One region of the Oceanobacillus sp. FSL W7-1293 genome, then DNA from elsewhere that is predicted to be linked to it. Evidence: a T-box and tRNA genes for the amino acid it is inferred to sense, from the RefSeq annotation. Region 1 holds a T-box; the other regions hold tRNA genes.
The links. A T-box is a leader RNA that pairs with one kind of tRNA and senses whether it is charged. The one in region 1 lies ahead of serS (serine--tRNA ligase), so its partner is inferred to be a tRNA-Ser.

Region 1 (10,925 bases):
AGAAAACGGTCAGGTATTTTAACCACAATCAGTAATTTAGAGGATTATTATGAAGAGTAAGCCTGAGATAACAAAATCAAGAGATTTCTGCTCAGGAATATGCAGAGCCTTCTCTTTTTAATATATACAAATGGATGGATTGTAATTCATATAGAAATGAGTGTGAGAAGATGTCGATGGAAGACAAAATGACAGAAAACCAAGCCTATGATGCTGATCAGATACAAGTACTTGAAGGTCTTGAGGCAGTTCGAAAAAGACCGGGAATGTATATTGGCTCCACCAGTGAAAAAGGATTACATCACCTTGTCTGGGAGATAGTGGATAACAGTATCGATGAAGCACTGGCAGGTTATTGTGATCATATCGAAGTCATTATCGAAGAAGATAACAGTATTACTGTAAAAGATAACGGCCGGGGGATTCCTGTCGGTATTCAAAAGAAAACAGGCCGTCCAGCGCTGGAAGTAATTATGACAGTCCTTCATGCCGGCGGTAAATTCGGCGGCGGCGGATATAAGGTTTCCGGCGGACTTCATGGTGTAGGTGCATCTGTTGTAAATGCTCTTTCCAGTAAATTAGAGGTGACCGTCCACCTTGATGGGAAAATTCACTATCTTTCTTTTCATAAAGGAATTCCTGATGGAGAGATTGAGATTATTGGTGATACGGATATTACTGGAACAACAACACACTTTATACCGGATCCGGAAATTTTCACAGAAACTACCGAATATAACTATGAAACATTAGAACAGCGTCTGAGAGAGCTTGCCTTTTTAAACAAAGGATTGCGTATCTCGATTGAAGATAAACGATCTGGAAAAGAGCCGGCATCTTACTACTATGAGGGCGGAATCAGCTCTTATGTTGAATTCATTAATAAAAATAAAGAAGTATTGCATGAACCTTTCTTTGCAGAAGGCGAAGACCAGGGAATAGCCGTGGAGATTGCTATTCAGTATAACGATGGTTTTGCAACCAGTTTATATTCATTTGCGAATAATATCCATACGTATGAGGGCGGTACACATGAAGTTGGTTTCCGTTCCGGTTTGACACGTGCTATCAACGATTATGCGAAAAAGAACAGCTTATTGAAAGATAGTGAAGCCAATCTGTCTGGAGAGGATGTCCGGGAAGGGCTGACAGCGATTGTTTCTGTGAAGCATCCAGACCCGCAATTTGAAGGGCAGACAAAAACAAAGCTGGGTAATAGTGAAGTCCGTGCTATTACGGATGGTGTATTTTCAGAGTCTTTCTCTAAATTCCTTTATGAAAACCCGACAATTGCCAAAATCGTTGTGGATAAAGGACTTATGGCGTCCAGAGCACGCCTGGCAGCGAAAAAAGCAAGAGAGCTGACCCGTCGTAAAAGTGCATTGGATGTAACAAGTCTGCCGGGCAAGCTTGCTGATTGTTCTTCTAAAGATGCCTCTTTGAGTGAACTGTATATCGTAGAGGGTGACTCTGCCGGCGGTTCTGCAAAATCAGGAAGAGACCGTCATTACCAGGCTATCCTGCCATTGCGCGGGAAAATCCTGAATGTCGAAAAAGCGCGCTTAGATCGAATTTTATCAAATAATGAAGTACGAGCTATGATTACGGCATTAGGAACCGGTATCGGCGAAGAGTTTGATATTACAAAGGCACGCTACCACAAAGTAGTCATTATGACAGATGCCGATGTAGATGGAGCTCACATCAGAACGTTATTATTAACCTTTTTCTACCGATATATGCGTCCGTTGATTGAGCATGGGTATATTTATATTGCCCAGCCGCCGCTTTATCAGATCAAACAAGGAAAGTCTGTTCACTATGTTTATTCTGATAAAGGACTGGACGCGCTTCTGGAAGAGATTCCAAAAGCACCAAAACCAGGTATTCAGCGTTATAAAGGGTTAGGAGAAATGAATGCAGATCAGCTATGGGATACCACAATGAACCCAGAATCCCGTACACTGCTGCAGGTTGAACTCAGCGACGCAATCGACGCAGACCAGGTTTTCGATATGCTGATGGGCGATAAAGTAGAACCACGACGCAACTTTATCGAAGAAAATGCCCAATACGTACAAAACTTAGATATTTAAGTATCACATCCTTTTAATAAAGACAACAAAGCGGATAGAAATACTTCTATCCCTTTCTTGTCAGATATAATTAAAACGATTAAATTACATGCTTGCGTTTTTTATAACAAGATTGAATGGTGATTATACACTATAACTAGCGGAAGAAATACACGGAGACTCCCGTGGGAAAGCGCAGTGGTCTTCGGTGGGGCGAGTAATCGCAGTCCCAGTGGGAAGACCCCGCAGAAAAAGCGGTCTTCTTTTTCGAGGAGGCTGAGCGCAAGCCCACAGGAAAGCGTAGTGTATTTCTGTAGCGGCTGCTACTTGAGCTGTTTATATTTTATGCATATTGAAATGCAATTCAACTGATAATGAAAGATTCAAGGAATCACTAACACAATGGTGATTGGGAGGTTATTAGACTATGGCAGAGGAAAATCGTCCGAGTGTCCAGGAAATAAATATAAGTAAAGAGATGCGCACATCCTTCTTGGATTATGCAATGAGCGTTATTGTGGCAAGAGCATTGCCAGATGTTCGCGACGGAATGAAGCCCGTACATCGCCGTATCCTTTACGCAATGAATGATTTAGGAATGCACTCTGACAAAGCATTTAAAAAATCAGCACGTATCGTCGGAGAGGTTATTGGTAAGTACCATCCGCACGGTGACTCAGCTGTTTATGAAACGATGGTAAGAATGGCACAGGATTTCAGTTACCGATATATGCTTGTCGATGGACACGGTAACTTTGGTTCGGTCGATGGCGATTCAGCAGCAGCGATGCGTTATACAGAAGCACGTATGTCTAAGATTTCCATGGAGCTGCTTCGCGACATTAATAAAGACACGATTGATTATCAGGATAACTATGACGGAGCCGAACGCGAGCCGGTTGTATTTCCGGCACGTTTTCCGAATTTACTTGTCAATGGAACTTCCGGGATTGCGGTTGGTATGGCCACCAATATTCCGCCGCATCATCTTGGAGAGACAATTGATGCTGTCCTGGCAATCAGTAAAGACCCTGATTTAACTGTCGATGAAATTATGGAAAAATATCTTCCTGGACCAGATTTCCCTACTGCAGGGCAAATCTTAGGCAGAAGCGGTATCCGCAAAGCGTATGAAACAGGAAAAGGATCCATTACCATCCGGGCAAAAATCAATATTGAGCAAGGCAAAAATGACAAAGAAACCATTATTGTGACAGAGCTTCCTTATCAGGTAAACAAAGCCAAGCTGATTGAAAAAATAGCCGAGCTGGTCCGTGATAAGAAAATTGATGGCATTACCGATCTTCGTGACGAATCAGACCGTAATGGCATGCGGGTTGTTATGGAGCTTAGAAGAGATGCAAATGCGAATGTGGTTTTGAATAATTTATATAAGCATACGTCCCTGCAAACGACATTTGGTATCAATATGCTTGCACTGGTGGATGGACGCCCGCATGTCTTAAATGTCAAGCAATGTCTGATGCATTATTTAGACCACCAAAAAGTAATTATCAAGCGTCGTACAGCTTTTGAATTAAATAAAGCAGAAGCACGCGCACATATTTTAGAAGGCTTGCGTGTTGCACTCGATCATTTGGATGAGGTTATTTCTTTAATCCGTAATTCAAAAACAGCAGATATTGCAAGAGAAGGCTTAATGGAACGTTACGAGTTATCCGAGAAACAAGCCCAAGCTATTCTTGATATGCGTTTGCAGCGTTTAACAGGATTAGAACGCGAAAAAATTGAAGAAGAATACAAAGAGCTGCAGGCATTGATTGCTGAATTAAAAGCTATTTTAGCGGATGAAGAGAAAGTATTGGAAATCATTCGTGAAGAGCTGACGGAAATCAAAGAGAAGTTCCGTGATGAACGCCGTACAGAAATCGTTGCCGGCGGAGCGGGCTTCTTTGAAGATGAAGATTTGATTCCGGAAGAGAATATCGTTATTACATTGACCCACCAGGGCTATATTAAACGCTTGCCTGCTTCTACTTACCGTACGCAGCGCCGCGGCGGACGAGGTATCCAGGGCATGGGAACCAATGAGGATGACTTTGTAGAACACCTTGTATCCACATCAACACATGATACAGTTCTTTTCTTTACGAATAAAGGGAAGGTATATAAAACAAAGGGTTACGAAGTACCGGAGTTCAGCCGGACGGCTAAAGGGATTCCGATTATTAACCTGCTTCAAGTAGAAAAAGGAGAATGGGTGAACGCTGTTATCTCTGTATCTGAGTTTGATGAAGATCACTTCTTATTCTTTACAACGAAGCATGGGGTTGCAAAACGTACATCCCTTGAAAAATTCAAAAACATCCGTAAAGGCGGCCTGATTGCTGTAAATCTTCGGGAAGAGGATGAGCTGATTTCTGTCCGCATGACAGATGGCGAAAAAGAAATTATGATTGCTACGAAAAATGGCTATCTGATTCGTTTTGAAGAAGAACAAATGCGTCCAATGGGCAGAACCGCAGCAGGAGTAAAAGGCATTTCTCTGCGTGAGGATGATGAAGTCGTTTCTATGGAAATTATGGATGAAGGTTCTAAAATTCTTCATGTAACCAGCAAAGGATTTGGAAAGCAGACACCAGAAGATGAATATCGCCGTATCAATCGTGGCGGTAAAGGTGTATTTACGTGTAAGCTGGATGAAAAAACAGGACATGTAGTCGATGTAAAAGCCATCCAGGGCGACGAAGACTTAATGGTTATTACTGCCGGCGGCGTGCTGATCCGAATGCAAGTATCCGATATTTCACAAACTGGAAGAAATACCAAAGGGGTACACTTGATTCGTCTGCAGGATGACGAAGAAGTTGCAACAGTAGCACGGATTGAGAAAGAAGAAGAGGAAGTTGCAGAGGAAATCGAAGCATCTGAGGAAAATAGCGATGTAAATGATGGTGCAGACGATAATAACGAGGAATAGACAAAACAATGAAATGTGGAAAGATGATATAAAACAACAGGCGAGCTATGAGTCATCATAACTCGCCTGTTGTTTTTGTTTCTACTTAAATAGCTTCATTCTTTGAAATTCTGTAGTAAATGCTGGCCGATAAGCGCTGGTGTTTTTTGCTGGGTGATGGTTAAAAATTGTTGGATAAGCGGATATTCCCGGTCTGCTTTCATTTGTATCAGCTCGCCCCACCATTCTGTTTCATAACGGCAAATCATGCTCAAATTAAATAACAGCAGATAATGTACCAGGATTTCAGAATAAGGAAAATAGTTGGCCCGATTCGCTGGAAAATAAATAAACTCATTATGCAAGTGATAACGAAACGGACCATTCCAATCTGTAACGGGTTCTGTCAGATAAAGCTGTAATTCCTCCTTTTTTTGCTGTATATCCTCGATAGGAGGCAAAAATGCCCGAATACGCTCGACAAAGGTATCTTCTTTTAAATAAAACCCATCTAAAATCCGATTGGGAAAACGAAGCAGCTTACTGTTTTTATTTCCAATAATAATCATCGTATCTTCCTGATAAAGCTGCCAAATATTGCTTAATTCTGGAATAGAAGCTAATAACAGGCGCATCGAAACACGTTCTAATGGAAAGGGATAGAGAGAAAATAAATGGCGGCTTACATATGGAAATAACCCCTTTTGCTGTAATTTGACCTCATCCTCAATAAATCGATAATCCTTGCGTTTTCTTTTCCGGGCAGTCAGTCCATGCGCAAGAACAGCTGTTGTTTCCGGATAATCAGGGCGCTTTGACAGCAGCCAACCTTTTAAAAGATGTGTCATTCCATAAAAAGACAGAACAGGCTGAACCAGCACATTGCTTTGCCTGCTTGATTCTATAAAGCATGTTCCATTATGGATATAATGGATAAAAGCAGAGCTGTTTTGATAGCTTTTTGCCTGAGCTTCACGAAGAAATGAGTAACTTTTCTTCAGGTAATTTTGTGCATTTTCCTGAGTGGTTAAAAATGGATATAAATCTTCAACATGCATCATTTCTACAGCTCCATAACTATTTAAATATTTTGAATCTATCCTCTATTTTTTCTATATGTAGGGTGCTTGAAAAAGCATGAAAAAAAGCGTAATGTAAGTAAAAATAGATATTTGCTGCTACTTTCACAAAGGTTGGTATTTTTTAAGCAGTTTCTCCGATATTTGATAAGGATATACCTTGAAAACTGTATAATACCCGTAAATAAAGTGAATTGGGGTTGCGAATTCAATGATTGGAGGATGAGCTAGCAATGAGAGAAGACAAATTTGCAAAAGAAGGTTTGACATTTGATGATGTATTGCTTGTTCCGGCAGAATCAGATGTTTTACCAAACCAGGTGGATCTGAGTGTTGATTTAACATCAAATTTAAAATTGAAATCCCCATTTATCAGTGCTGGAATGGATACTGTAACAGAAGCAGAAATGGCAATTGCGATGGCACGTCAAGGCGGGTTTGGAGTCATTCATAAGAATATGTCTATTGAACAGCAGGCAGAGGAAGTAGACCGTGTGAAACGCTCAGAAAGCGGCGTAATCACGAACCCATTCTTCTTAACTCCGGAGCATCAGGTTTATGATGCGGAACATTTAATGGGAAAATACCGCATTTCAGGAGTTCCCATTGTAAATAATATTGAGGAACAAAAGCTCGTCGGTATTTTAACCAATCGTGATTTACGTTTTATTGAAGATTATTCCATTTTGATTTCGGAAGTGATGACCACAGAGGAATTAGTGACAGCGCCAGTGGGAACAACACTGGATGAAGCAGAGAAGCTTCTGCAGAAATATAAAATTGAAAAACTGCCTCTTGTTGATAATCAGGGAATTCTTAAAGGGTTAATTACGATTAAAGATATTGAAAAGGTCATTGAATTCCCAAATGCAGCAAAGGATGCACAAGGACGGTTGATTGCAGCAGCTGCAGTCGGTGTGACAGGCGACGCGATGAAGCGGATTGAAAAATTAGTGGATGTCGGTGTTGATGCCATTGTGATCGACACCGCACATGGCCATTCTAAAGGTGTTCTCGATCAATTAAAACACATTCGCGAAACTTACCCTGATTTGACAATTATTGCAGGAAATGTTGCCACAGAGGATGGGACAAGAGCTTTAATTGAAGCAGGAGCTTCTGTTGTCAAAGTAGGTATTGGACCGGGGTCCATCTGTACCACAAGAGTAGTAGCAGGGGTCGGTGTACCGCAAATCACAGCAGTTTATGACTGCGCAACAGCAGCAAAAGAATATGGCGTACCCGTTATTGCAGACGGCGGAATCAAATACTCCGGCGATATTGTGAAGGCCTTGGCATCAGGTGCACATGCTGTGATGCTGGGAAGTATTTTTGCCGGAACAAAGGAAAGCCCTGGAGAAACAGAAATTTTCCAAGGACGTCAATATAAAGTATATCGCGGCATGGGTTCTGTCGGAGCAATGCAAGCAGGCTCCAAAGACCGTTATTTCCAAAGTGAATCAGAGAATAAAAAGCTTGTTCCAGAAGGCATTGAAGGACGTATTGCGTATAAAGGCTCGTTGGGAGATACCTTCCATCAGCTGGCAGGCGGTTTACGCTCCGGCATGGGATATTGCGGAACAAAAAATCTGGAGAGCTTAAGAAATGATTCTCGTTTTATCCGGATTACAGGGGCTGGATTGAAGGAAAGCCATCCGCATGATGTACAGATTACGAAAGAAGCACCGAACTATTTTATGCAGTAAAAAAGAGGATGCTCAAGTAATTTAGTTGATGACAAATTTGTGTCATACGGTCGTAAAAAAAATAGATGGAGGATGTTGCTCCATCTATTTTTTTATGAATTTTTATGGTAAAATGTGAAGCGTGCTCAGCAGAATACATAGAACGTATGTTGATGGCTATATTATTAAACGGAGGTACGGAAATGTGAGAAAGTCTATGAAAAAATTGTTTCTTTTGGTGGTTGCAGCAGCGCTTGTTTTAACATCTTTTGTTACACCATCCATGTCTGTGTATGCAGATGGATTAGATATAGAAGCGGAATCGGCTATTTTAGTGGATGCAGAAACGGGGAAAGTATTATTTGCAAAGGACCCGGATGTGGCATTGCCTCCTGCTAGCATGACGAAAATAATGACAGAATATCTCGTTTGGGAAGCAGTTGAAAACGGAGATATTTCCTGGGATACAACAACACAAATTAGTGATTATGCATATGAAATATCCAGCAATGATGATTTTTCAGGAGTTGGATTAAGGCAACAGCAAGATTACACAGTAGAAGATTTATATAAAGCAATGGCAATCAACTCAGATAATGCGACAACAATTGCACTTGCGGAGTTAATTGCAGGTTCAGAAAGTGAATTTGTTGAAATGATGAATGCAAAGGCAGAAGAGCTGGGAATGCCGGAATATAAATTTGTTAATTCCAGCGGATTAGATAATGAGAGTCTGGGGGATAATTATCCAGAAGGAACAAGCCCTAACGATACAAACTTATTATCGGCCCGCTCAGCAGCAATTTTAGGCTCTGCATTAGTTAATGATTATCCGGAAGCATTAGAGATTTCCAGTGTGCCAAATACGGAATTTGATGATCAGGAGATCCGTAACTGGAATTACATGCTGGATCATGATGCAGATTATTTACAGCAGCATTACTATGAAGGTGTAGATGGTTTAAAAACTGGTTTTACAACGGTTGCCGGTTATGCTTTCACAGGAACAGCAGAACGTGATGGACGACGTCTTATCAGTGTGGTTATGAAAACAGACAGTGAAGATGCCCGTTTTAATGAGACTGCAAAGCTGTTTGATTATGGTTTTGATCAATTTGAAACACAAGAATTATTCCCGGCAGGATATCAAGAAGAAGGTAATGAAACAGCTCCTGTTGCAAGAGGAAAAGAAAAAGAAGTAAATATTGGCATCAATGAAGGGATTCATGTTCCCATCAAATCTGGTGAGGAAGATTTGTATCATTTAGAATATACAATTGATGACGACAGATTGAATGATAATGGAGAGCTAGAAGCTCCAGTAGAAGCAGATGAAGTTATCGGAACAGTTACCGTTGTCTATGATGGAGAAGAAGAAGATTTTGGATATATTTCGGATGAAGCAAGTCAGGAAAGCTATGATTTAGTTGCAATGGATTCCGTTGAAAAAGCAAATTGGTTTATGCTTACGTTACAATCCATCGGTGATTTCTTTGTAAACATGTTCCAGGGTGCATTTAATTGGGTGAAGGGACTTTTCAGCTAATTTTTGCAGGAAGTCTTGCAACCTGATTGGAAATAGCTTATGATGATATACAATCATTCATTGAAATAATAAAGCGTTGATAGGAAGCAGTAGCTGTTTGATTCTATCTATAGAGAGCTAATATCTGGTGCAAATTAGCGTTAGAATACAGTGAATCCATCCTGGAGCATGCTTATCGAAGTGAGCTAGTCACGTAAGTAAGCACGGAGATACGACGTTATTCGTATATAAAGCCGGAAGAATCTGTCTGTATAGATTCTTTAACTAGGGTGGCAACGCGGGAAATATACTCTCGTCCCTTTCTACACAAGGGATGGGAGTTTTTTTATGGTTTTAAAGACATTAAAAATATAGGAGGTAATCAGTATGTTAGATATGAAATATGTACGAAATAACTTTGATGAAGTGAAGCAAAGATTAGCACACCGCGGAGAAGACCTTGGCGATTTAGACAAATTTGGCGAGCTCGATGTAAGAAGACGGGAATTAATTGCAGAGACAGAAAAGCTGAAGGCAAAGCGTAATGAAGTATCTAAGGAGATTTCTGTTTTAAAGCGCGAGAAAAAGGATGCGGAAGAAGCCATTGCTTCTATGCGCGAAGTTGGAGATCAAATTTCTAAATATGATAAAGAATTAAAAGAAATTGAAGAAACCCTGGAGCATATCATGCTTTCTATCCCCAATCTGCCGCATGAGAGCGTGCCCGTTGGTGAAGATGAGGATGATAATGTAGAAGCACGTAAATGGGGAGAGGTGCCGGAATTTTCATTTGAAGCACAGCCGCACTGGGATGTTGCGACAAATTTAGATATTTTGGACTTTGAACGTGCAGCAAAGGTAACGGGAAGCCGTTTTGTTTTCTATAAAGGATTAGGAGCGAGACTGGAGCGCGCATTATTAAACTTCATGATGGATCTGCATGCGGATAAGCACGACTATCAGGAAATGCTCCCGCCGTACATTGTGAATCGCATGAGCATGACAGGGACAGGACAGCTTCCGAAATTTGAAGAGGATGCGTTTAAACTGGAGGACTGGGATTATTTTCTGGTACCGACTGCGGAAGTGCCTGTAACCAATTATCACCGTGATGAGATTTTAACAGGAGAGGCATTGCCGAAAAAATATGTCGCATTCAGTGCCAGCTTCCGCTCTGAAGCAGGCTCTGCCGGAAGAGACACACGCGGTTTGATTCGCCAGCATCAATTTAACAAAGTGGAGCTTGTGAATTTTGTGAAACCGGAAGATTCTTATGAAACATTAGAAAGATTGACAGGGGAAGCGGAAAAAGTATTGCGGCTGTTAGAACTCCCTTATCGTGTGATGAGCATGTGTACAGGTGATTTAGGTTTTACAGCAGCGAAAAAATACGATATCGAAGTATGGATTCCAAGCCAGCATACGTATCGTGAAATTTCTTCTTGCTCTAATTTTGAGGATTTCCAAGCGCGCCGTGCCGGAATTCGTTTCCGCCGCGAAGCAAATGGAAAACCGGAATTTGTCCATACGTTAAACGGTTCTGGTCTTGCGTTAGGACGTACTGTAGCGGCTATTTTAGAGAATTGCCAGCAGGAAGATGGAAGTGTAGTAATTCCGGAAGTATTGCGTCCGTATATGGGC
Region 2 (10,925 bases), 1.1 Mb from region 1:
AAGTACGGAGGTATTCGATTGATTTCCGGTAAATATGTCGATGTTTCCGTCTATCAACAATCTAAAAAAGGTAATCATTTATGTGGAGACAGTTACTTTTTTATAGAAGAAGACCATATGTTTCTGGGAGTGCTCGCGGATGGTCTTGGAAGCGGAGCAATTGCAAAAGAATCCTCACAGGCAGTAATCGATATTGTGAAGGAGCATAAGTTTAAAACAGTGAAAGAAATTGTTGATTTATGCAATAAAAAATTGCTTGGCATGCGTGGTGCAGTGATGGGGATTTTAAAATTAGACTTCATCGATCAAACCTTTACTTTTTCCTCCATTGGAAATATAGGGATTATTGTTTTGGAGCAAGGCTGTAAGAAAAAGCGAAATATTCCAAGCTCTGGATATTTGGGATCTCGTTACCGAGGCGTAAAGGCTATGACGGAAAAATTAACCGATGGAACAAATTTCATTGTATTTTCAGACGGCGTAAAAGATAAAGAGTTATCTGCGTATTATTTTAAAGACTATAATGTAGAGCAGATTACGGAGACGTATGCACAGCATTGTGACGGTAACAGACAGGATGACACAACATTACTGGCAATTAGATACAAAGGAGTAAAAGGTTGATTTATAATCACAATAACATGAACATGGATTCATTTGTTATTGATTATAAATCAATCTTTTTTTGTTGTGTCAGAAAGCACTGGCACGTTTAATTTGATACAATAGAACATAGAGTAAGGAGGAGAAGCAACAGTGAGTGCAGATGAAAAATTAATTGCAATCGTATCAAAAGATACCAATATTCAAGGAAACACTGTTTCGAAAGTGATTTCTCTTTTAAATGAAGGGAATACTGTTCCGTTTATTGCAAGATATCGGAAAGAAGCAACTGGCGGATTGGATGAAGTGAAAATAAAAGAGATACAGGATAGGTGGACATATGTCCTTAACCTGTCTGAACGAAAACAAGAAGTACTTCGTATCATTGAAGAACAAGGTAAGCTGACAGATGAATTAAGAAACGACATTGAAAAAGCGACGCAGCTTCAAAAAGTAGAAGACCTGTATCGCCCTTATAAACAAAAACGCCGTACAAGAGCTACTATCGCAAAGGAAAAAGGGTTAGAGCCATTTGCCCAAGCTATTTGGGAGCAGAGCGAATCACTTGATTTAGAACAGGAAGCTACACAGTATTTCTCTGAAGAACATGAGCTAAACACCGTAGAAGAGGTGCTTCAGGGAGTAAATGATATTATCGCAGAATGGATTTCTGATGAACCGGCTTACCGTGAATTTATTCGTGATGCCACGATGAAGCAAGGAACCATCCAATCTGAAGAGAAAAATAAAGCAGCAGATGAAAAACAGATTTTTGAGATGTATTATGAATATAGTGAAACGGTTCGCTCATTAGTTTCCCATCGTATTCTTGCGCTTAACCGCGGAGAAAAAGAGGGAATTTTAAAAGTACAGGTAGAACCGCCTGTGGATAAAATAATTGCCTATTTAGAGAAAAAGGTAATTAAAAAAACGTGCCCGCAGTATATGAAGGAATTATTAACAGCAGCTGTAGAGGACAGTTATAAAAGGTTGATTGAACCCTCCGTGGAAAGAGAAATCCGCAGTGCACTTACAGAAAAAGCGGAAGCACAGGCAATTGAAGTTTTCTCTGTTAATTTAAGGAATCTACTACTTCAGCCGCCATTAAAAGGGAAAGTCATTTTAGGAGTGGACCCGGCTTTTCGTACTGGCTGTAAGCTTGCGATTGTGGATGAAACGGGGAAAGTCCATCAAATCCATGTGATTTACCCGACTGCTCCAAAGAAAGATGTGAAGGGCGCAGAGAAGGTGGTTATCAGCTTAATAAATCAATTTGATGTAGAGCTGGTTGCAATTGGAAATGGTACAGCATCACGGGAAACAGAGCAATTTATTTCAGATGTATTAACAAATAACAAGCTGGATATTCCGTATATTATTGTAAATGAAGCAGGAGCAAGTGTGTACTCTGCCTCCGCTCTAGCAAGAGAGGAATTCCCTGATCTACAAGTAGAAGAAAGAAGTGCAGTATCTATTGCAAGACGGGTACAGGACCCATTAGCCGAGCTGGTGAAAATTGATCCGAAGTCTATCGGAGTTGGTCAATATCAGCATGATGTCAGTCAAAAAGAGCTGTCCAATTCATTGACGTTCGTTGTGGAAACAGCGGTTAACCAAGTCGGTGTTAATGTGAATACAGCTTCTTCTTCGCTTCTGCAGTATGTATCTGGTTTAAGTAAAACCGTTGCAAATAATGTGATCAAAAAACGGGAAGAGGAAGGGAAATTTACCAGCCGCAAGCAATTAAAGAAAATACCAAGGCTTGGAGCGAAAACATACGAGCAGGCCATTGGCTTCTTGAGAATTGTAGATGGGGACACGCCGCTTGACCGTACTCCAATCCATCCGGAAAGCTATCCACATGTGAAAGCATTATTGAATAAGCTTGGCTTTGATGAGCAAGCTTTAGGGACAGCGCCCTTACAGCAAAAGATAGAAGGAATAGACAAGCAGGCAGTCGCAGATGAATTGGAGATTGGTTTGCCTACATTAGAGGACATTCTAGAGGCATTAAGCAAACCGGAACGTGACTTGCGTGATGATTTTCCACAGCCGCTATTAAAGAAAAATGTCATGAATATGGAAGATTTAAAACCTGGCATGGAGCTTCAGGGAACGGTGCGGAATGTGGTTGATTTTGGAGTCTTCGTTGACATTGGTGTTAAACAGGACGGTCTTGTGCACATCTCTAAGATGTCCAAGCAGTTCGTCAAGCATCCCATGGATGTCGCTTCTGTTGGTGATGTAGTCACCGTCTGGGTCGATGATGTAAATGTTCAAAAAGGAAGAATCGCGCTTTCAATGATTCAATAAAGATATATAAATAAGATAAGGGAGCTTCCATGCTGGGAAGTTCCCCTTTTTCAACCATAAAAAAAGACGCTCGCCTTAGATTAGGAGAGGTCTTTTTTATTTGCTATTATTTTACAGATTCTTCGTTAGCAGCTTCCACTTCATCAAGAGAGATGCCAATTGCTTCTGCAACGCCTTTTCCGTATTCTGGATCAGCTTTATAGCAATTATTGATGTGACGAAGTTTTACTGATTTTGTTGCTGGAGCAATATCATCCGCTGTATTTTGGAAAAGAGCTTGTTTCTGCTCATCAGACATTAAGCGGAATAGCTTACCAGGCTGTTCGTAGTAAAACGCGTCGTCCTCATCAAAATCAAAGTAATCAGCATCTACATCTGTACCCAGCTGTAATGCAGGCTCCTGATGCTCTTTGCTGTCTTCCCATTCTCCATATTGGTTCGGGCTGTAGCTGACTTGTCCGCCAGTGTAAGGGACAACACGCATTGCACCGTCACGATGATATGGGTGGAAGTTTTTCGCGTTTTTCGGATAGTTAACAGGGATTTGCCAGTGGTTCACGCCTAGACGGTAGCGCTGTGCATCTCCATAAGAGAATAGACGGCCTTGCAACATTTTATCTGGAGAGAAACCAATGCCAGGAACAATGTTTGTAGGAGCAAATGCAGCCTGTTCTACTTCTTCATGATAGTTTTCCGGGTTTTTATTCAGTTCTAATTCGCCAACTTCGATAAGCGGGAATTCATCTTTGTACCATACTTTTGTTAAATCGAATGGATTGTAAGGCATATTTTTAGCTTCTTCTTCAGTCATAACCTGAATGTACATTTTCCATTTAGGGAAGTTTCCTTCTTCAATAGCAGTATACAAATCACGTTGGTGACTTTCGCGGTCTTCACCGACAACTTTTGCAGCTTCTTCGTTTGTAAGGTTTTCGATACCTTGCTGTGTTCTGAAGTGGAATTTCACCCATACGCGCTCGTTATTTTCATTATATAAGCTGTATGCATGGCTTCCGAATAAGTGCATGTTGCGGTAAGATTTTGGAATCCCGCGGTCAGACATAACAACAGTTACCTGATGAAGTGCTTCTGGTAAATTAGACCAGAAATCCCAGTTTGCATCAGCATTCTTCATATTTGTTTTTGGATCACGTTTTACAACGTGGTTTAAATCTGGGAAACGTTTAGGGTCTCTCATAAAGAATACAGGCGTATTATTACCGACTAAGTCCCAGTTTCCTTCTTCTGTGTAGAATTTCATCGCAGTACCGCGGATATCGCGTTCTGCATCAGCAGCTCCGCGTTCCCCAGCTACGGTAGAGAAACGGATAAACATGTCTGTTTTCTTCCCGACTTCAGAGAAGACTTTTGCTTTTGTATATTTAGTAATGTCGTTAGTAATCGTTAATGTTCCATAAGCTCCGGATCCTTTTGCGTGCATACGGCGCTCAGGAATTACTTCACGATCAAAGTGTGCAAGCTTTTCAAGAAACCAAAAATCTTCCATTAATAATGGACCACGTTTACCGGCCGTTTTAGAATCATCATCATTTGGAACAGGAGCGCCAAATGCAGTGGTCATTTTTCTTTTTTCACTCATAGATAGTTTCCCTCCTATATATTAAATACAATTATTATAATAACATAATAAATAGTAGATTGCTATTAATATTCTTGTTTAATTTGAATGACATTTTTTTAATCTTATATAGAAGTCTTTCTTGCCGGTTAAAGTCGTATTTCTAAACAAATACTAGCAACATGCTGTTTTCTTTTAAAATAAAATAATATATTGAATAAATGATTCTACTCTTTCTCAATTACGTTTTGTAAATGAGAATAAATAAGAGGAATGAGGTAGTATTATATAGAGAATAAATGTTCCGATAGCTCCTTCTTTATGTTAAAATAAGTTGTCATCAGTTAAACAGTTTTTGTTGAAATTTCTGATGGCGTATAATAAAAGAGGTACGTTTTGGAATGGTTAAGGAAGGTAAGAAAAATATTAAAATAATGAAATGTTCTTTTATGTTGGAGGATGAAACGTATGAACCCAATGCCGGATGAAGAATTGTATCAGTTAGTTAACCAGTTGTCAGAAGCTTTCTTTAATAAAACGTTTATGGACAAAGTACGATTTAACTCCCGTCTGCGGACAACTGGCGGAAGATATATCCCGAGTAAACGATTAATTGAATTGAATCCCAAATATGTACTGGAATCTGATAAGGAAGAGTTTCACGGGATTATAAAGCACGAGCTTTGTCATTATCATTTGCATATTGAAGGAAAAGGTTACCAGCATCGGGATAAAGATTTTAGAGAATTGCTTGCAAAAACAGGCTCTCCCCGTCATTGTAAACAGCTTCCTTCGAATCAGCAGCGTTACCGGCATACATATGAATGCCAAAAATGTAAAATGGTTTATAAAAGAGTAAGGAAAGTGGATGTATCCAGGTACCGATGTGGAAAATGCAGGGGGAAATTACATCTGATTTAATTTTTTTCAATTAAGTATTGACGAATAATATTATCCATGATAAATTAATGTAGCTGATATGAAATGACAGTTTTCATTCATTGCGAATGTCCTGTCTGCAGCTTTGTCGAATGGCTTGGATTTTTGAATAACTCTCTAAGCAAAAAAACTTTTTAAGAAATTTAACAGTTTTTGTTGACAAAAAACAGGATATATTGTATGATATTTCTTGTTGTTGCGTAATTAGGATATTACATAGATAGTGACTGATTACTTTTATATTCCACAGTAGCTCAGTGGTAGAGCAATCGGCTGTTAACCGATCGGTCGTAGGTTCGAATCCTACCTGTGGAGCCATTATTTGGAGAAGTACTCAAGTGGCTGAAGAGGCGCCCCTGCTAAGGGTGTAGGTCGTGTAAGCGGCGCGAGGGTTCAAATCCCTCCTTCTCCGCCATTTTAATTTTCATAATGGCCCGTTGGTCAAGCGGTTAAGACACCGCCCTTTCACGGCGGTAACACGGGTTCGAATCCCGTACGGGTCATCTTTCTAAGAAATCAAAATAAATAATTGGTCCGGTAGTTCAGTTGGTTAGAATGCCTGCCTGTCACGCAGGAGGTCGCGGGTTCGAGTCCCGTCCGGACCGCCATTATAGTTGGGCCATAGCCAAGCGGTAAGGCATCGGGTTTTGATCCCGTGTACCCCAGGTTCGAATCCTGGTGGCCCAGCCATTTTCTTTTTTAGAAGGAATACATGATAATACTATTACAGATAATAGTATTTTTTTATTGATAGGGACTATAAATAATGACCTGTCATATATAGGAGCCATTAGCTCAGTCGGTAGAGCATCTGACTTTTAATCAGAGGGTCGAAGGTTCGAATCCTTCATGGCTCACCATTTTTATTTTGCGGATGTGGCGGAATTGGCAGACGCGCTGGAATCAGGCTCCAGTGTCCGTTAAGGACGTGGGGGTTCGACTCCCTTCATCCGCACCATTTTTATATCATGCGGTCGTGGCGGAATGGCAGACGCGCCAGGTTGAGGGCCTGGTGGGTGAATAACCCGTGTGGGTTCAAATCCCACCGACCGCATCATATGTAAAAACCAGTCATATCAAGGGTTCCAGACCTTTGATATTTTTTTATGCACTCATTCTATGGGTGCTTTTTTGTTTTACTGATGCCATTTCGATGCCATGTAAATATATGGTAAAATCGCAATGTTTGGATTTAGAATAAATCATCTAATTTATCAGCAGTTTCTCTTTGCTTACTAGAGAACAACTAAACATTAATTATCATAGTAATGGATGAGCGACCCAGGCGTTCTTTAAAGGTTACGTGTTCTTCGCCTTGAGGAACTAGTAAAGCAACGGGAGAATACCTTAAATCATGTCAGTAGATAGCTTCAAGGTTAACGTGTTCACCAATTTTTCGATGCGCCTGTTAAAAATATCTCTAGTTGCTGGAACATATTGACTTGAAAGAATGTAAACCCAATAAACCAGCTCAATAAAAAATTTATAATATTCATAATATAAATCTTTTTTGGTATAATTACTTTAATAAATAAGAATGTAGCGATTTTATAAATGAGTTAAATGAGGCAATCACTGCAAGGTTGTAAATTATTAACGGGTGGTGTGATGCTTATGAAACAGGCTTTATTTCTTATCCTGGACGAATACGCAGATTGGGAAGGTGCTTATTTATCATCAACATTAAATCAGAGTGAGGATTGGTCGGTTCATACGATTTCTTTAGAGGATACGGTAAGTTCCATTGGCGGTTTTAAAACTGCTGTCGATTATATCATTGGTTCGGAACCTGAGGATTTTAATCTATTGGTAATGGTAGGCGGGAATACATGGAATAATGATCATAAAAAGCTTTTCCATTTAATCAAAACTGCATTTCAAAATAATATACCTCTAGGTGCTATATGCGGTGGAGTTGACTATTTAGCAAAAAATGGTTTTCTAAATGATTATAATCATACGGGGAATTCTGTTGATGCTTGGAATGACTATGAGAATTATCATGCTAAGAGCAGTTTTTTTCAGCAGCAAGCAGTAAAAGATAAAAATTTAGTCACTGCAAACGGAACAGCTCCTATTGAATTTACGCATTTAGTTTTGGAATTGGTTGCATTTGATACTTCTGAAAACATTAAAAGAATGATGTATATGTATAAGTATGGATTTTATCATTATTGTGAAAAATATGGGGGTCCATTTTAGTTCATTTTTGCTTGAAATGGATTGTTTAATCAATGTAAAATGTGTGCTTTTTTTGCCTGAATCAGTCCAGTATTTGTCGAGAAGAATATACAGATGTAACTGAACATTTTTTGGTCATTGTTGGAAGAAGAGTGACTGGTGAATTGCCCCCCTTTTTTATCTAGTAAGCGATTTCTTTTGTTGATCGTTTACATTGACATAAGGCCGTTCATTATAGTAGGTTGAAAAAAAGTAGTATTTTATTACTAATAAGAGAGGAGCTTTAAGCATAATATGGAATATGAAATTAAAACGCTTCCGGCATATCGTGCAATGGGTTTGAAATGCGATGTTTCTTTTACTGATTTTGAAACGATAAAAACGGTGATTGAAAACTCAATGAGCAGAGTGAAAGAGTTTGATTATCCTGTGAATCCTGGAATAAGGCTCGGTTTATCTTATCACCTTCGACCAGATGGTTTTACTTACTATTCTGTTTATGAAGTACAGGACAAGCAACCTCTGCTTGATAACATGGTTGAGATTAATATACCTGAAATGACCTATCTAGTAGCAAAGTATAATGGTGAAAGTATTGAAGGTACTTATGAAAACATAATGAAATGGATAAAAGAAAGCGATTATACACCTTTTAAAGAAGAAGGTGTTGATTATTATGATGAATTACCAATAAAGCATGAAAAATATTTAAATGGAGAATCTGATTTTGAAATTTTAATACCTATAAAGTAGGTTATAAATCTTTTTTAGTTGATAGGTATATGAAGAATTATAAGTTTGTTGTGGAGGGATAATGTGTCAAAAGGATTAAAAATTATCTTGTTTTGGTCGCTTGCATTTCCCGCAATTATAACCATTGGCCGTATCATAATTGATTATTTTTTAGGAAGAGAGATTGAATTAATCTCATATACAGCTGTATTTTTAGGCACGTGCGCAGCTGGATTGATTTTTGGCGGCCCTCTAGTGTATCTTGTATCAAAATCCAAAGAGAAGATACATTAATTGTTAAACATTATGTCAAAGGCTTTAACCCGCTGAAATAAAACAAGCACTCCTTCCAATAATCGAAGTGAGTGCTTATTCTTTTCCGAAGAAAGTAAAAACCGTTCTTTGATAACCCCCTGCAGCATAAGCGGATAGGATTTCTTTATCTGTATCCTATTTGAGTAAATCAACCTGTGTCCGCCTTCCACGTGAAGGATCTCTCCAGTGGAAAAGTGATTACGCAGTAAATAAATAACACCTTCAGCTACATCTTCTGGCTGGCCGGCACGATTGAGCGGCAATTGTTCTGCAATGGCGTCATAGAATGCTTTTCGTTCTTCTTCAGGCATGCCATAACGTGATGGTGTGTCGATGACCCCAGGAGAAACAACATTCACTCGGATGGGTGCCAATTCCAACGCCAATGTTTGGCCTAGGCTGGATATTGCAGCATTAACGGCGCCAAGTGCAGAAGCACCTTCAATCGCTTTAAATGCTACGACTCCGGAGAAGAGTGTAATGGAACCATCTTCAGGAAGATTTGGTGCAGCATATTTTGCAGCATGATACTGTCCCCAGAACTTCCCGTCAAACAATTGACGATCCTGCGCAGTATCCGTTTCAAGGAAGTTTCCATAGGTCGCAATTCCTGCGGTCACCACTAGCGAATCAAGTTTTCCAATTTTGTAAAAAAATGCTTGAACCTCTTTTTCAATGGTGAAATCCAGGCTATACGTTGTTACTTCAGAACCGATTTCTGCTTTTGCTTGTTGTAATTTTTCTTCAGAACGGCCGGCAATTACTACTTCCGCACCTTGCTCAACAGCTAATTTCGCTGTTTCTAATCCAATACCAGAGGAGCCGCCAATAATAACTATTTTTTGTTTGTCAGTTTCATTTTACACTCTCCTCTTTTCCATTATTATTTAGGATAAATGATTTTTTTACGATTTACTTATACAAGGGCCTTTTCTTTTCTCACAGATTTAAGGGCATTGGACCAAGCAACAACATCATCAATCATTTCGCCAAATCTTGGTTTATGCACTTCCATTGGTGCGAAAGTTGCCATGTTCTCAAAGTCATTAAATAAGCTGAATGCGCCTTGTGGTTCAACTGTAGCTACTTTTAAATTAGATAACGTTGTACGCAGTGCAAGAGAAGCTGCGATACCAAGCGTAGAGCCATAGCTTACGATGCCTGCTGCTTTATGATGCCACTCCGAACCTAAATAATCTAAATGATCCTTAAGGCCAGAAGGGAAATTTTTATTATATTCCGGTGTGACAAAAATAAACCCGTCAAACGAATCAATTTTTCTTGACCATGCACTTTGTTCTTCTGTTGCGTATTCTTTATTTGTCATAAGCGGCGGAATTGCTTCGTTGAAACGTCCCAGCCCGCTTTCTTTTATATCAACAATTTCAAATTCTGCATCCACATCTTTATTATCTGCAAAATCTTTAATCCATTCTGCCACTTGTAAATTAACACGTACATCACGTGTGCTTCCTGTAATAATACCAATTCTAGTCATGTTTTAACCCTCCGTATAAATATATATGAAATGAATCAAATCATAAGTTTGTATTAATTTGATTACAAGAGTTATAATAAACCTAAAGTTTCTTTTTGTGAAGAAGGCACTTTATTTATACCTAGTTACTTTTAGGAAACCATTTGGTATATAAGGGATTCATGCATATATTTATAAAGGAGCGGTTGAAACGTGAAGAATATAACGACAGGTAAAAATTGTGGAGAGCTTCAAGTTGCGTTAGATATTATTGTGGGTAAGTGGAAACCGATTATTTTATTTCATCTTATGGAAAACGAAAAATTGCGTTTTAGTGAACTGCAGCGGGCTATTCCGGAAATCACTAAAAAAATGTTAACTTCCCAATTAAGAGAATTAGAATATAACGATATTGTTCATCGCAAGGTTTATCAGCAGGTGCCCCCAAAAGTGGAGTATTCTATGTCACCGTACGGTCATGGGCTAAAGCCGTTATTAGTATCAATGAGAAGCTGGGGGACGGAGCATCTGGAACATTTGGAGAAATTATATGGAAAAGATAATGAAGAGCAGAAGGAACAAATATAATTTCCGATAAGTTGTGACACGAGACGGAATGGTGTTTTCTGTGAATTACTCACTTTATTGTCCGGTAATAGTATGCTTATTAAGCCTGGATACTTTTGTGGTTAAAAGTATAAAGTATTTATGAATGTATAACAAGGTTATAAAATGTCTTGAGCAAAGAAGGGTTACATTAGTAGAAAGTATATCACGGGAGATTGC
Region 3 (10,925 bases), 1.9 Mb from region 1:
TATAGAGCATACCGGCTTGATGAGTACAATTCGTGATATTGAACGGATTGGCGACCATTTTGAGAATGTGGTTGAACTGGTGGACTATAAAATGTCCAATAAAGTTTCGCTGACAGATCAGGCAATTGAAGATTTAAACAAAATGTTTGATTTAACGTATATGACAGTTAAACAGGCTGTTGAAGCTTTAGAGGCAAATGACCGGGAAGCGGCTTTAGAAGTTATTCAAAAAGAAGACCAAATCGATAAAATGGAGCGGAAATTCCGTAAAAACCATATTATTCGTATGAATGAAGGCACTTGTAATGGGTCAGCAGGAATCGTTTTTGTCGATATTATAAGTAATCTAGAACGAATTGGCGATCATGCTGTAAACATTGCTCAGAACGTCTTAGGAGACCATTAATGATGATCTGATATAAAAGGGCTCTATCTGTTATAATGAAGCAGATAGAGCCCTTATTTCATCTATTTCGGGATAAAAGGGGGAAGAGTCCTCTTTTACCGTGAAAATTGCCGTTCATTGTTATGCAGTGCGGAGGTGTATAATTTATCAACAGCATTTTTGGAGCATCTGATTATTTTGAAGCATGCACATCAAAGAGAGGGGGTAACAGATGCGATAGAAATACAGCTTTTTCTATATATTACCCGAAATGAAAAAAGTTTTTATAAGTTTTTGTTGAAATATGTTATATTACATGCTATTATAATTCTTGCAGTCAACTTCTGATAAAAACTTTTGCAACACCGCAAAAAAAGTTGTTGACATAATTAATAGAACATGATAAATTATATTTTGTTGCTAATTAAAACAAACATTATTCCACAGTAGCTCAGTGGTAGAGCAATCGGCTGTTAACCGATCGGTCGTAGGTTCGAATCCTACCTGTGGAGCCATGGCGGTGTAGCTCAGCTGGCGAGAGCGTACGGTTCATACCCGTGAGGTCGGGGGTTCGATCCCCTCCGCCGCTACCAAAAATATATACATACATTTGCTATTTCATGGCGGCCGTGGCGAAGTGGTTAACGCACCGGATTGTGGCTCCGGCACGCGTGGGTTCAATCCCCACCGGTCGCCCCATTCAATAGTAAGAGGACCCTTAGCTCAGTTGGTTAGAGCTATCGGCTCATAACCGATCGGTCGCAGGTTCGAGTCCTGCAGGGTCCACCATTTATTCTGTCCGGAGGTATACCCAAGTCTGGCTGAAGGGGTCGGTCTTGAAAACCGAGAGGCGGGTCAAACCGCGCGGGGGTTCGAATCCCTCTACCTCCTCCATACATATTTTACAACAGAATGATGCAGAGCTTTTATATCATAGCTCCATGTACGGCTTGGTAGCTCAGTCGGTAGAGCAGAGGACTGAAAATCCTTGTGTCGGCGGTTCGATTCCGTCCCGAGCCATCTAAAAAAACAAGCGCAAAGCTTGTTTTTTTGTGTGCTTTTTTCTGATTTTGCAAGCGGATTCTGATTCCTTTTATAAACATTTTATTATTTCTTTAAGGCAAAAAAGTTTCCCATAAACAAAATAAGATAGTCAATAATATGTAAACGGTTATTTAATAAGGAATGTTTGATATATATCAGTGCAAAATATTTGCAAGAAATTCTTACCTTTGATAACGTATAAATTGTAGAAATAAAATCATCATTTATTTTAAGGAGGAGTTACACATGGCAAAATTTGAATTACCGGAATTACCTTATGCATACGATGCATTGGAACCATCTATTGATAAAGAAACAATGAACATCCACCATACGAAGCATCACAACACCTACGTTACCAAATTAAATGATGCATTAGAAGGACATGAAGATCTGCAAAACAAATCAGTTGATGAGCTTGTGAGGGACTTAAATGAGGTTCCTGAAAGCATCCGTACTGCTGTACGCAACAATGGCGGCGGACATGCCAACCACAGCTTCTTCTGGAAGACTTTGTCACCAAACGGCGGCGGAGAACCAACTGGCGAGCTGGCTGATAAAATCAACAGCAAATTCGGTTCTTTTGACAAATTTAAAGAGGATTTTGCAGCTGCGGCAGCAGGACGTTTTGGTTCTGGCTGGGCATGGTTAGTACTAAATAATGGTGAGCTTGAAATCACAAGCACTCCAAACCAGGATTCTCCATTAACAGATGGTAAAACGCCACTATTAGGATTAGATGTATGGGAGCATGCATATTATCTTAAGTATCAGAACAGACGCCCGGACTATATTTCCGCATTTTGGAATGTCGTTAACTGGGATCAAGTAACAAACAATTACGAAGCAGCAAAATAAAGAATAATTATAAAAGCTTGCAGATAACTTTATGTTTCTGCAAGCTTTTTGTATAGATACGGCTCCTTCGCTAAAAATAAAAGAAGAAGGAGTCGTTTTCTATGCAATTACAACAGCAGTACAGAAGATATAAACAACAAAAAGATGAATATCGGGATCTTTGGATACTCTTGCTTATCGGCGCTTTATATGCAGCAGGAATCTTTTTATCAAATACTTTTGTTAATGTGTACCTATGGAAGCAATCCGGGGATTTTTTTGTGATTGCTAATTATCACTTGGCAAGCTATGTATTCCAGGCATTATCTTTTATTTATGCTGGAAAATTATCCAAAAAAATCGATCGCATCATTATATTGCGAATCGGAATTCTTTTTTTATGTTTCTTTTTTCTGTTCGTTCTTTGGATCGGAGAGCTGGCTGCATATTATAATTTTATTCTTGGCTGCTTATTGGGAATAGGGTATGGTTTTTTCTGGTTAGCTTATTATGTACTGACTTTTGAAATTACCGAACCGGATACAAGAGATTGGTTTAACGGCATTTCCGGCACACTGACCTCCTTTGCCGGTATGGTTGGACCACTGCTTGCAGGATGGATGATTTCAAAAATGGCCGGGGATTTTGGTTATACCGCTATTTTTATCATTTCTTTAAGCCTGTTTATTGCGGCTATTATTGTCAGCTTTTTTATTATAAGAAAGGGAAGCAGAGGAAGCTTTGCTTTACCTGCTGTTATAAATGAAAGAAAGAAAAATAAAAATTGGAAGCGTATTTTACATGCTCACTTTTTTCAAGGGCTGAGAGAAGGTATCTATGGTTTCTATATCACCATCTGGATTTTTCTTGTTACAAACAGTGAGCTAATTTTAGGGATTTTTAATTTATTTCTTTCGGGGTTATCCATTATTTTTTATTTCGTTGCTTTAAAATGGATTCAACCTGCATTAAGAAAAAAAGCCATTTTATTTGGCGGAATCTTACTGTTTGCTTCTATTTTTATTATTATTTTTGAAATGAGTCTGTTCTGGTTAATTGTATACGCGGTGATTATCGGAATTGCATTCCCAATTCTGACCGTTCCGTATCAATCCCTGACCTATGATGTAATCGGCAGAGCGCGGATGGTGAGCGAGAGAAGAGTGGAATACATTGTAGTCCGGGAAATTTATTTAAATCTGGGAAGAATTGCTTCGATTGCCGTGTTTATATTTGGCATGTTTCTATTTCCGCATGATGTGATTATCCCTGCTTTACTGATTATATTCGGAGCCGGGCATGCCATCATCTATTTTTGCATCCGAAACATTTTTATTGGACCGTCAAAAAAACAAAAAATCGCATTAAAAGAAGATTTTACGGACGAAAAAAGCCGTTAATTGTGGTAAAATAAAACAGTGCTCTTTATTTTAACTCCACAGGTTATCATAGAAAGCACCATCGCAGGCCTGATGAAAAGTTTTTCCGTTTTATAATATTAAAGGGTTTAAAAAGATGCAAATAAGTGGTTCATTGTATATACTTTTAAACGAGCTATACAGTTTAATGCGATGCAAGTTCAAAATAGATGTGAAGGAGGAGAAAAGTGGTAGACAAGAAGAAAAAGAAAAAACGGGCTCAGCTCCCCGTTCGCATGAATATTCTTTTCTTTGCTATCTTCTTATTATTTTCTGCACTCATACTTCAGTTAGGTGTTGTTCAAATTCTAAACGGGGAAGCATATCAGGACGAAATTGAGAGAACCAATTTAGATACGACAAGTATACCTGTTCCCCGGGGGAAGATTTATGATACAAACGGGAAATTAATTGTAGATAATGAAGCGATGTATTCCATTACGTATACGCCTCCCAAAGGTGTTCAGGCGGAGGACCGTTTGAAAGTAGCGGAAACATTGACACAATATATTGATATGAGTGATGACCAATATATTGATCGAATAACAGAAAGAGACAAAAGAGAATATTATTTATTATTACATCAAGAAGACATAGAAAAGCGATTAGAGGAAATTGACACAGAAGAAATGGACAATTCTGAGGTTTATAATGCAACGCTGGAGTTGATTACGGACGAAGAAATTGCAGATTTTTCCAATGACGAACTGGAAGTAATCGCAATCAAAAAAGAACTCGATAAAGCATACGCGTTGACGCCTCAGGTTGTAAAAAATGAAGAGGTTTCCGCAGAGGAATATGCTTCTGTAGCTGAAAATCTGGATAAATTGCCTGGTATTAATGCTACAACGGATTGGAATCGTGTCTATCCAAACGGTGATACTTTAACAAGTATTTTAGGCAGTATCTCCAGCCAGGAGCAGGGAATTCCGGCAGAGGACATGAGTGCTTACCTGACGAAGGGATACAGCCGGAACGATCGTGTCGGCAGGAGCGGACTGGAAGAGCAGTATGAGGATTTTCTGCGCGGACGTAAAGAACAGATTCAATATACAACACGCCAAAACGGTTCGATTGTCGGTTCGGAAACCATAGTAGAGGGAGAACGAGGCAAAGATTTGGTGTTAACAACAGATTTAGATTTTCAGCAGGAAGTGGATGAGATTTTATTAGATGAGTTTCAGTCCATGAAAGCAAAAAGCCCTTATGAAAATCGATTTGCGACTAATGCGTATGCTGTGGTTATGAATCCAAAAACGGGGGAGCTGCTTGCTATTTCCGGTCTGAACTATGATTCGGAGCAGAATGAATACAGCGATGCAGCATTTATGGCTTTGGCGAATGCACATGAGCCTGGTTCCAGTATTAAAGGAGCGACGATTCTTACCGGTTATGATTCAGAGGTAATTTCACCGGGCGATGCTTTCAATGATGCGCCGATGAAGTTAGCGGGGACACCGGTGAAGAAATCTGTTTCAGCAATGGGAACCGTTAATGATTTAAGTGCTTTAGAAAGATCATCCAATGTTTACATGTTCTATGTTGCTTTACGGTTAGGAGGAGACTATCGTTACCCAATGCCGCATAATGCCAGCCTTAGCATTAACATAGGAGAAACCTTACAAACGCTGCAAAATTATTTTAACCAGTTTGGCTTAGGGGCCTCTACCGGGATTGATTATCCATATGAAAGTACCGGCGTTAGAGGGGAAGCCCCGGATAATCCCGGTAATATCCTTGACTTTGCTATTGGCCAGTATGATACGTACACAACCCTGCAGCTTGCACAATATGTATCAACAATTGCCAACGACGGCTACCGTGTCCAGCCGCATTTCTTAAAGGAAGCGCGTGATCCAATTGCTTCTTTAGATGAGCTGGGGCCATTGTATTATTCCAAAAACACATCGGTAATGAACCGGATTGAAATGTCAAATGACCAAATCAGCCGTGTGCAGGAGGGTTTCCGTCTTTCCTATCAAGGTTCACAGGGAACAGGAAGCGGTTTTTTTGCAAGGAAGTCTTATAATCCGGCAGGAAAAACAGGAACAGCGCAGTCATTTGAGTATGTAGACGGTCAGGAGTTTGCCCTTAATAATTTAACATTAGTCGGCTATGCTCCTTATGATGATCCGGAGGTTGCTTTTGCTGTTGTTGTACCGCATGTAGGAATTGGTGAAGGGGATCAAATCAATTTAAAAATCGGTGAACGTATTTTAGATACGTATTTCGAAATAAAAGAAGAGCATGATGAAGAAGAGGAAGATGGTTCTTCTGAAGACAGTGAAACTGAAAACGAAGAATAAAAAAACTTCTGCCCATGTAACGGGTGGAAGTTTTTTGTAATTCATATAAAAAATGAGCAGCTCCTGGATGGAACAGCTCATTTTAAATTTGATGATTCTATTCGGAATACGTGGTGATGACATCGCCAATTTCGCTGAACGACATCTCGCTATCGATTTCATAGGTTCCAGGTATGACACTGCCGCTTAAATCATTATCATCCAGATAATCATTAAAGTCCCACGCGTCATCAATAATACCGGCATCTTCTAAAGCATTGCTGATAGTGGAAGGCGGTGCGCCGTCTTCCAGTGTGATTTCTACTTCAATCACATCAGAATCTTCGGACGCTTCGTCATCTTCATTGCTTGCTGAGTCGTTATCATTACTATCTTCATTCTCATTGTTTTCTTCATCGTTGCTATTTTCTTCTTCATCTGTGCTATCATTTTCATCCGAATCGTTGTTTGAATCGGAATCAGCTTCTTCATTTCCGGTTCCTTCATCTGCATCGGAGTTTTCTTCTTCCCCATTTTCTCTGCCAACGCTATAGGCAATATATTCATCTTGGGTCAATACGGCATAACCTTGATCTTCCAAAACCGAAATCAATTCTTCCGGTTCGGTATCCTTCAGATTGCCTGAAGATTGACCGCCAAAAAGATAAATAGCGAGAAGCAGGGCACCGCTGGTTAACAGACCGACAGCAAACGCTCTTACATGTTGTTTCATGATAATACTCCTCTAATTATTATTTTTAGGTTGAGACGATACAGCGTCGTCAGATATATTTTGAGGCAATAATTCTTCTTCTAAAACAGATACTTTCTTTTTCAGCTGATATGTATCTTGCATTGTTGTAATAGACAATTGTTCAAGCTGACTCTCTACTTCTTCCAGACGATCGTTAATAAAGAATGATAGGATAAATAGAACAATTCCAATGACGACAACTGCCAAAATGGCAACTAACATTTTTAATTCCCTCCTTTTATGAGGATGTTCAAAAGCCTTCAAATGATACGCGGCGATATATTGACCTTCAAGGAAGAACGCCCGCGTCCGCAAAAGCGCAGCGTAAAGAGTCCGCCTTAGCCCGTCGCATCGGCTGCATAAGCTGACCACATTGCTGCAATTACTCGTCCCGCCGAATACCATTGGATACTTTTTGAACACGCACTTTATGTATCATTTATAGTTATACCATAAATTAAAAGAAGTGACTATGCTAAAAGCTGGAGAAATCTTGATAAACGTCTGCTTTATCTCTAATAGATCAGCGCTTGAAAAGTTTTAGGATTCTTTGAAGAAACATTCTTGATAAATTGAAGAAACTTTGATAATATAATTAAAGTCTGTACAGTTATGTAAAAAGGCAAGTTGAAAAGTTTGGAGGGATAGATATGCGCGTAAATATAACGTTAGCTTGCACGGAAACAGGAGATCGTAACTATATTTCTACAAAAAACAAACGTAATAATCCGGAACGTATTGAGCTTATGAAATACTCACCACGTCTTAAAAAACATACCCTACACCGTGAAACTAAATAAGCATTCATGAAAAACTCTTATCTGATATTATTGGATAAGAGTTTTTTTATCCATGGAGGTGGATTTCTCATGTCAGAAAAAAAGATGCTTCGGCAGCATATGCTGACGTATATAAGCGGATTGTCGGAATTTGAACGGAAAAATATAGAAGAAAAATTACAGAATCAATTAGTGGCAAGTCCTGTATTTCAGCAGGCTGCGACAATAGGCATCACAATCTCCACGGCTCAGGAGTGGGCTACATCTTCCATCATGGAAAAGGCATGGGAGAAAGGGAAGATAATCGCTTCCCCTAAATGTATTGTGAAAACGAAAGAAATGCAATATTATGCTTGGAATCAGCTCGATCAAATCGAAGCTGGCTATGCCGGAATAAAAGAACCTATACCAGAAAAAACGACACCCATAGCGCCTGCTGACATCGATTTGCTGCTGGTGCCTGGTGTTATTTTTGACAAGGACGGCTATCGCATCGGCTATGGCGGCGGGTATTATGATCGTATGCTGGCTGATTATAAGGGTGTAACGATTTCACTGTGCACGGAAAAGCAGCTCGTTGAGCGTATTCCAAGAGAAAGCCATGATTTGCCTGTGGAGCTGATTATAACAGAGAAACGAACTATAAAAACTTCCAAATAGCATATCTGATGTATAAGATGGCTTTCTAGCAGCATCACAAATACAAAGATAAAGCGCATCATTTTCCTGACCTCCTTCGAGATATCCATTGCATTCCTTTTTATGAAATGGAGATACCGCATTTTAAACCGCATGTTAAATTGGAAACAGGGGAGAAAGTACCTGGTACCGCTGCTTGGTAATATGATTTTGTGGGAAAAGAAAAAGGAAACGGTTTAATTTCTAAATTACCATTTTTATTTTCTCCGCCATTCATCCGCATGCTCCCTCTTTGCCGGCAAATCGTAGCGAGAGCTTAATCAGGATGGCAAGACAGGTACGCCTTACGAACCTGTTTAAAAATTATCATTGCATCCTGGTTTGCTGCAAACGGAAAATTGTACCTGATTATAAATATTTGGTATGCTTCAAAGAGGGGAGGATGATTTATGGACATACATATGCAATATCGGGCGTATGAGCTGGTGAATAAATTAACAGAACAAGGTTTTCGAATTATTGCCGGTGACTATCAAACGGATGAAATCTGGCTGGAGCGCAAAGCTGACAGAAAATCCGCTATTATTCGAGTGAAGCCGCAAACGTTTGATTGGTCGAATCACCTGCGTCAGGATTCGCAGATTGCCTACCAGCAGATGCAGCGGATCAGGCAAGCTATTGCTAGCTCAAATGCTGTCTTCTATTCGATTTATATCGCAGAAGAACTGCCGGTGGATGATTGGGAAGACGTAAAGCACCCGCGGGGAGAAGGAACAAAGAAAGATCCTAAGATGCATACATATTATCTTACTGAAGCAAATGAAGAGGAAGAAATCAGCCAATTAAACCTTGATCTCCATGTTTCATTGTCTTCGGATAGAGAAAAATATGTAACAGATACTGATAAAGAAACTGCCGCAAAGCGCATGAAAGATATTTTATTTCAAGAAATGCAGGAAGAAATGGAGAATCGCAAGAAAGTATTTTCATTTTCGAAACCGTTGTTTACATACATATTGATTGCTATCAACGTACTCATTTTTATTTTTCAAATAACCAGTGGAGAAATGGAGAATACACAGCATTTAATTGATATGGGGGCAAATTTTAATCTGCTTGTCATGGAAGGAGAATGGTGGAGATTCTTCACATCGATGTTTTTACATCTGAACTTCCTTCATTTGATGATGAATATGCTTGCTTTATTCTACCTTGGCGCAGCCATTGAACAAATATTCGGGAGGATCCGGTTTCTTTTTATTTATTTCCTGGGCGGTTTAACAGGATCTATTGCAAGCTTTGCTTTTTCTATCAATGTGTCAGCAGGGGCATCGGGCGCCATATTCGCTCTGTTTGGCGCACTTCTCTTATTTGGATTGATTTATAAGAAAATTTTCTTTCAGACAATGGGCTTTAATATCATGCTTATTTTAGGGATAAACCTTGTGATTGGATTTACTATTCCTGAAATCGATATGGGAGCGCATCTTGGCGGACTGGCCGGCGGGTTTTTGATTGCTGCAGCAGCCTATGTTCCAAACAAAAAAAATAAAAAGAATCAGCTGCTTGCCTTGATTGGCTTTGTTGTGCTCAGTCTTGGATTATTTATTTATGGCTGGTCTTTCAATTCTTCATCTCCAGAGTTGAAATTAATTGAAGTAGAGATGCAATTAGAAGAGAATCAGTTTAACGAAGCCATTTCCATTGCAACAGAAGCTTTGGAGGATACGAATGATGAGACGCTGATACCCTATTTCCTTTTCCATCGTTCATATGCGTATATTCAAGAAGGGGAGTATACAGAGGCTGCAGAGGATTTGGAAGAGGCTGTTCAATACGACAATAGACTGCCGCAAATGTACAATAACCTGGCTGTTTTATATTCAAGGCAAGGCGCAAGCACCGCAGAAATCGAAGCCATTATTGATGAAGGCTTAACCCATTTTCCAGATGATGAAGAATTATCCAAGCTGAAGGAAGATTTGCAATCTTACTGATTAAAAAACCAGACTGCTGAATGTGAACGGCAGTTTGGTTTTTTTAGTGTGTTTTAAATGATGTAGCATGTATAGTTTTCATCTGGTGATATAAACTATCTACATCCTATGATGTAAGGTGATAAAATTGACCAATCAGATGAAAAAAGTAGCTCCAAGTCTGGAGACCAATGTTTCTTATCTAAAGTCTTATCTGGGAGTGGATAAAAGCTTTGACATAATTAATTTAGACTTAAACTATGCCGGGAAGGATATGGCTATGTTTATGGTCGACGGGTTTGCAAAAGACGATATCATGCTCTATATTATGCAATCGCTGCAAAGACTTCAACCGAATGAGCTGGATACCGATACATTACGAAAATTAGTGAAGAGAGATATTCCCTATATTGAGCTGGAAGAAATGAAGGAGATGGATAAAATAGTTGATTTTATCCTTTCTGGAGCCACTGTCTTATTTGTAGATGAATTGGATAGGGCAATTATCATTGATGCAAGGGAATATCCGGCAAGGTCTCCGGAAGAGCCTGATTTGGAAAGGGTTGTCAGAGGGCCCCGTGATGGATTTGTGGAAACACTCGTATTTAATACAGCATTAACAAGACGCCGAGTCAGAGACCGCTCTTTAAGAATGGAATTTACACAGGTTGGCAGACGCTCTAAAACAGATGTGGTTATTAGTTACATAGAGGATATAGCTGATTCCAGACAGGTGGAGAGACTGAAAAAGTTACTAGACGGGATAGATACAGACGGGCTTCCAATGGCAGAAAAGTCAATTGAGGAA

Region 2: it has a tRNA-Ser gene. The T-box ahead of serS (serine--tRNA ligase) is inferred to sense a tRNA for this amino acid. The anticodon was not compared.
Region 3: it has a tRNA-Ser gene. The T-box ahead of serS (serine--tRNA ligase) is inferred to sense a tRNA for this amino acid. The anticodon was not compared.

Annotation. Positions count from the first base shown of each region.
Region 1 is NZ_CP150212.1:4,942-15,866, forward strand. Features, by position in the region: gene MKY65_RS00025 (DUF370 domain-containing protein) at 1-60, shown strand, start outside; gene gyrB (DNA topoisomerase (ATP-hydrolyzing) subunit B) at 189-2,096, shown strand; gene gyrA (DNA gyrase subunit A) at 2,503-5,016, shown strand; gene MKY65_RS00040 (YaaC family protein) at 5,112-6,056, opposite strand; gene guaB (IMP dehydrogenase) at 6,308-7,780, shown strand; gene MKY65_RS00050 (D-alanyl-D-alanine carboxypeptidase family protein) at 7,965-9,305, shown strand; T-box leader at 9,373-9,608, shown strand; gene serS (serine--tRNA ligase) at 9,672-10,925, shown strand, end outside.
Region 2 is NZ_CP150212.1:1,140,900-1,151,824, forward strand. Features, by position in the region: gene sigB (RNA polymerase sigma factor SigB) at 1-22, shown strand, start outside; gene MKY65_RS05665 (SpoIIE family protein phosphatase) at 19-624, shown strand; gene MKY65_RS05670 (Tex family protein) at 757-2,916, shown strand; gene MKY65_RS05675 (catalase) at 3,023-4,516, opposite strand; gene MKY65_RS05680 (SprT family protein) at 4,964-5,416, shown strand; tRNA gene MKY65_RS05685 (tRNA-Asn) at 5,678-5,752, shown strand; tRNA gene MKY65_RS05690 (tRNA-Ser) at 5,759-5,849, shown strand; tRNA gene MKY65_RS05695 (tRNA-Glu) at 5,866-5,937, shown strand; tRNA gene MKY65_RS05700 (tRNA-Asp) at 5,966-6,042, shown strand; tRNA gene MKY65_RS05705 (tRNA-Gln) at 6,050-6,124, shown strand; tRNA gene MKY65_RS05710 (tRNA-Lys) at 6,219-6,294, shown strand; tRNA gene MKY65_RS05715 (tRNA-Leu) at 6,305-6,392, shown strand; tRNA gene MKY65_RS05720 (tRNA-Leu) at 6,405-6,488, shown strand; gene MKY65_RS05725 (type 1 glutamine amidotransferase family protein) at 7,049-7,636, shown strand; gene MKY65_RS05730 (GyrI-like domain-containing protein) at 7,910-8,368, shown strand; gene MKY65_RS05735 (hypothetical protein) at 8,432-8,641, shown strand; partial or broken gene MKY65_RS05740 (SDR family oxidoreductase) at 8,809-9,501, opposite strand; gene MKY65_RS05745 (NAD(P)H-dependent oxidoreductase) at 9,579-10,160, opposite strand; gene MKY65_RS05750 (helix-turn-helix domain-containing protein) at 10,362-10,727, shown strand.
Region 3 is NZ_CP150212.1:2,942,891-2,953,815, reverse strand. Features, by position in the region: gene MKY65_RS14510 (Na/Pi cotransporter family protein) at 1-406, shown strand, start outside; tRNA gene MKY65_RS14505 (tRNA-Asn) at 826-900, shown strand; tRNA gene MKY65_RS14500 (tRNA-Met) at 902-978, shown strand; tRNA gene MKY65_RS14495 (tRNA-His) at 1,009-1,084, shown strand; tRNA gene MKY65_RS14490 (tRNA-Ile) at 1,098-1,174, shown strand; tRNA gene MKY65_RS14485 (tRNA-Ser) at 1,187-1,279, shown strand; tRNA gene MKY65_RS14480 (tRNA-Phe) at 1,333-1,405, shown strand; gene sodA (superoxide dismutase SodA) at 1,676-2,287, shown strand; gene MKY65_RS14470 (MFS transporter) at 2,389-3,666, shown strand; gene MKY65_RS14465 (penicillin-binding protein 2) at 3,921-5,990, shown strand; gene MKY65_RS14460 (hypothetical protein) at 6,088-6,702, opposite strand; gene MKY65_RS14455 (hypothetical protein) at 6,715-6,945, opposite strand; gene rpmG (50S ribosomal protein L33) at 7,374-7,523, shown strand; gene MKY65_RS14445 (5-formyltetrahydrofolate cyclo-ligase) at 7,593-8,162, shown strand; gene MKY65_RS14440 (hypothetical protein) at 8,263-8,418, opposite strand; gene MKY65_RS14435 (rhomboid family intramembrane serine protease) at 8,591-10,138, shown strand; gene MKY65_RS14430 (spore germination protein) at 10,278-10,925, shown strand, end outside.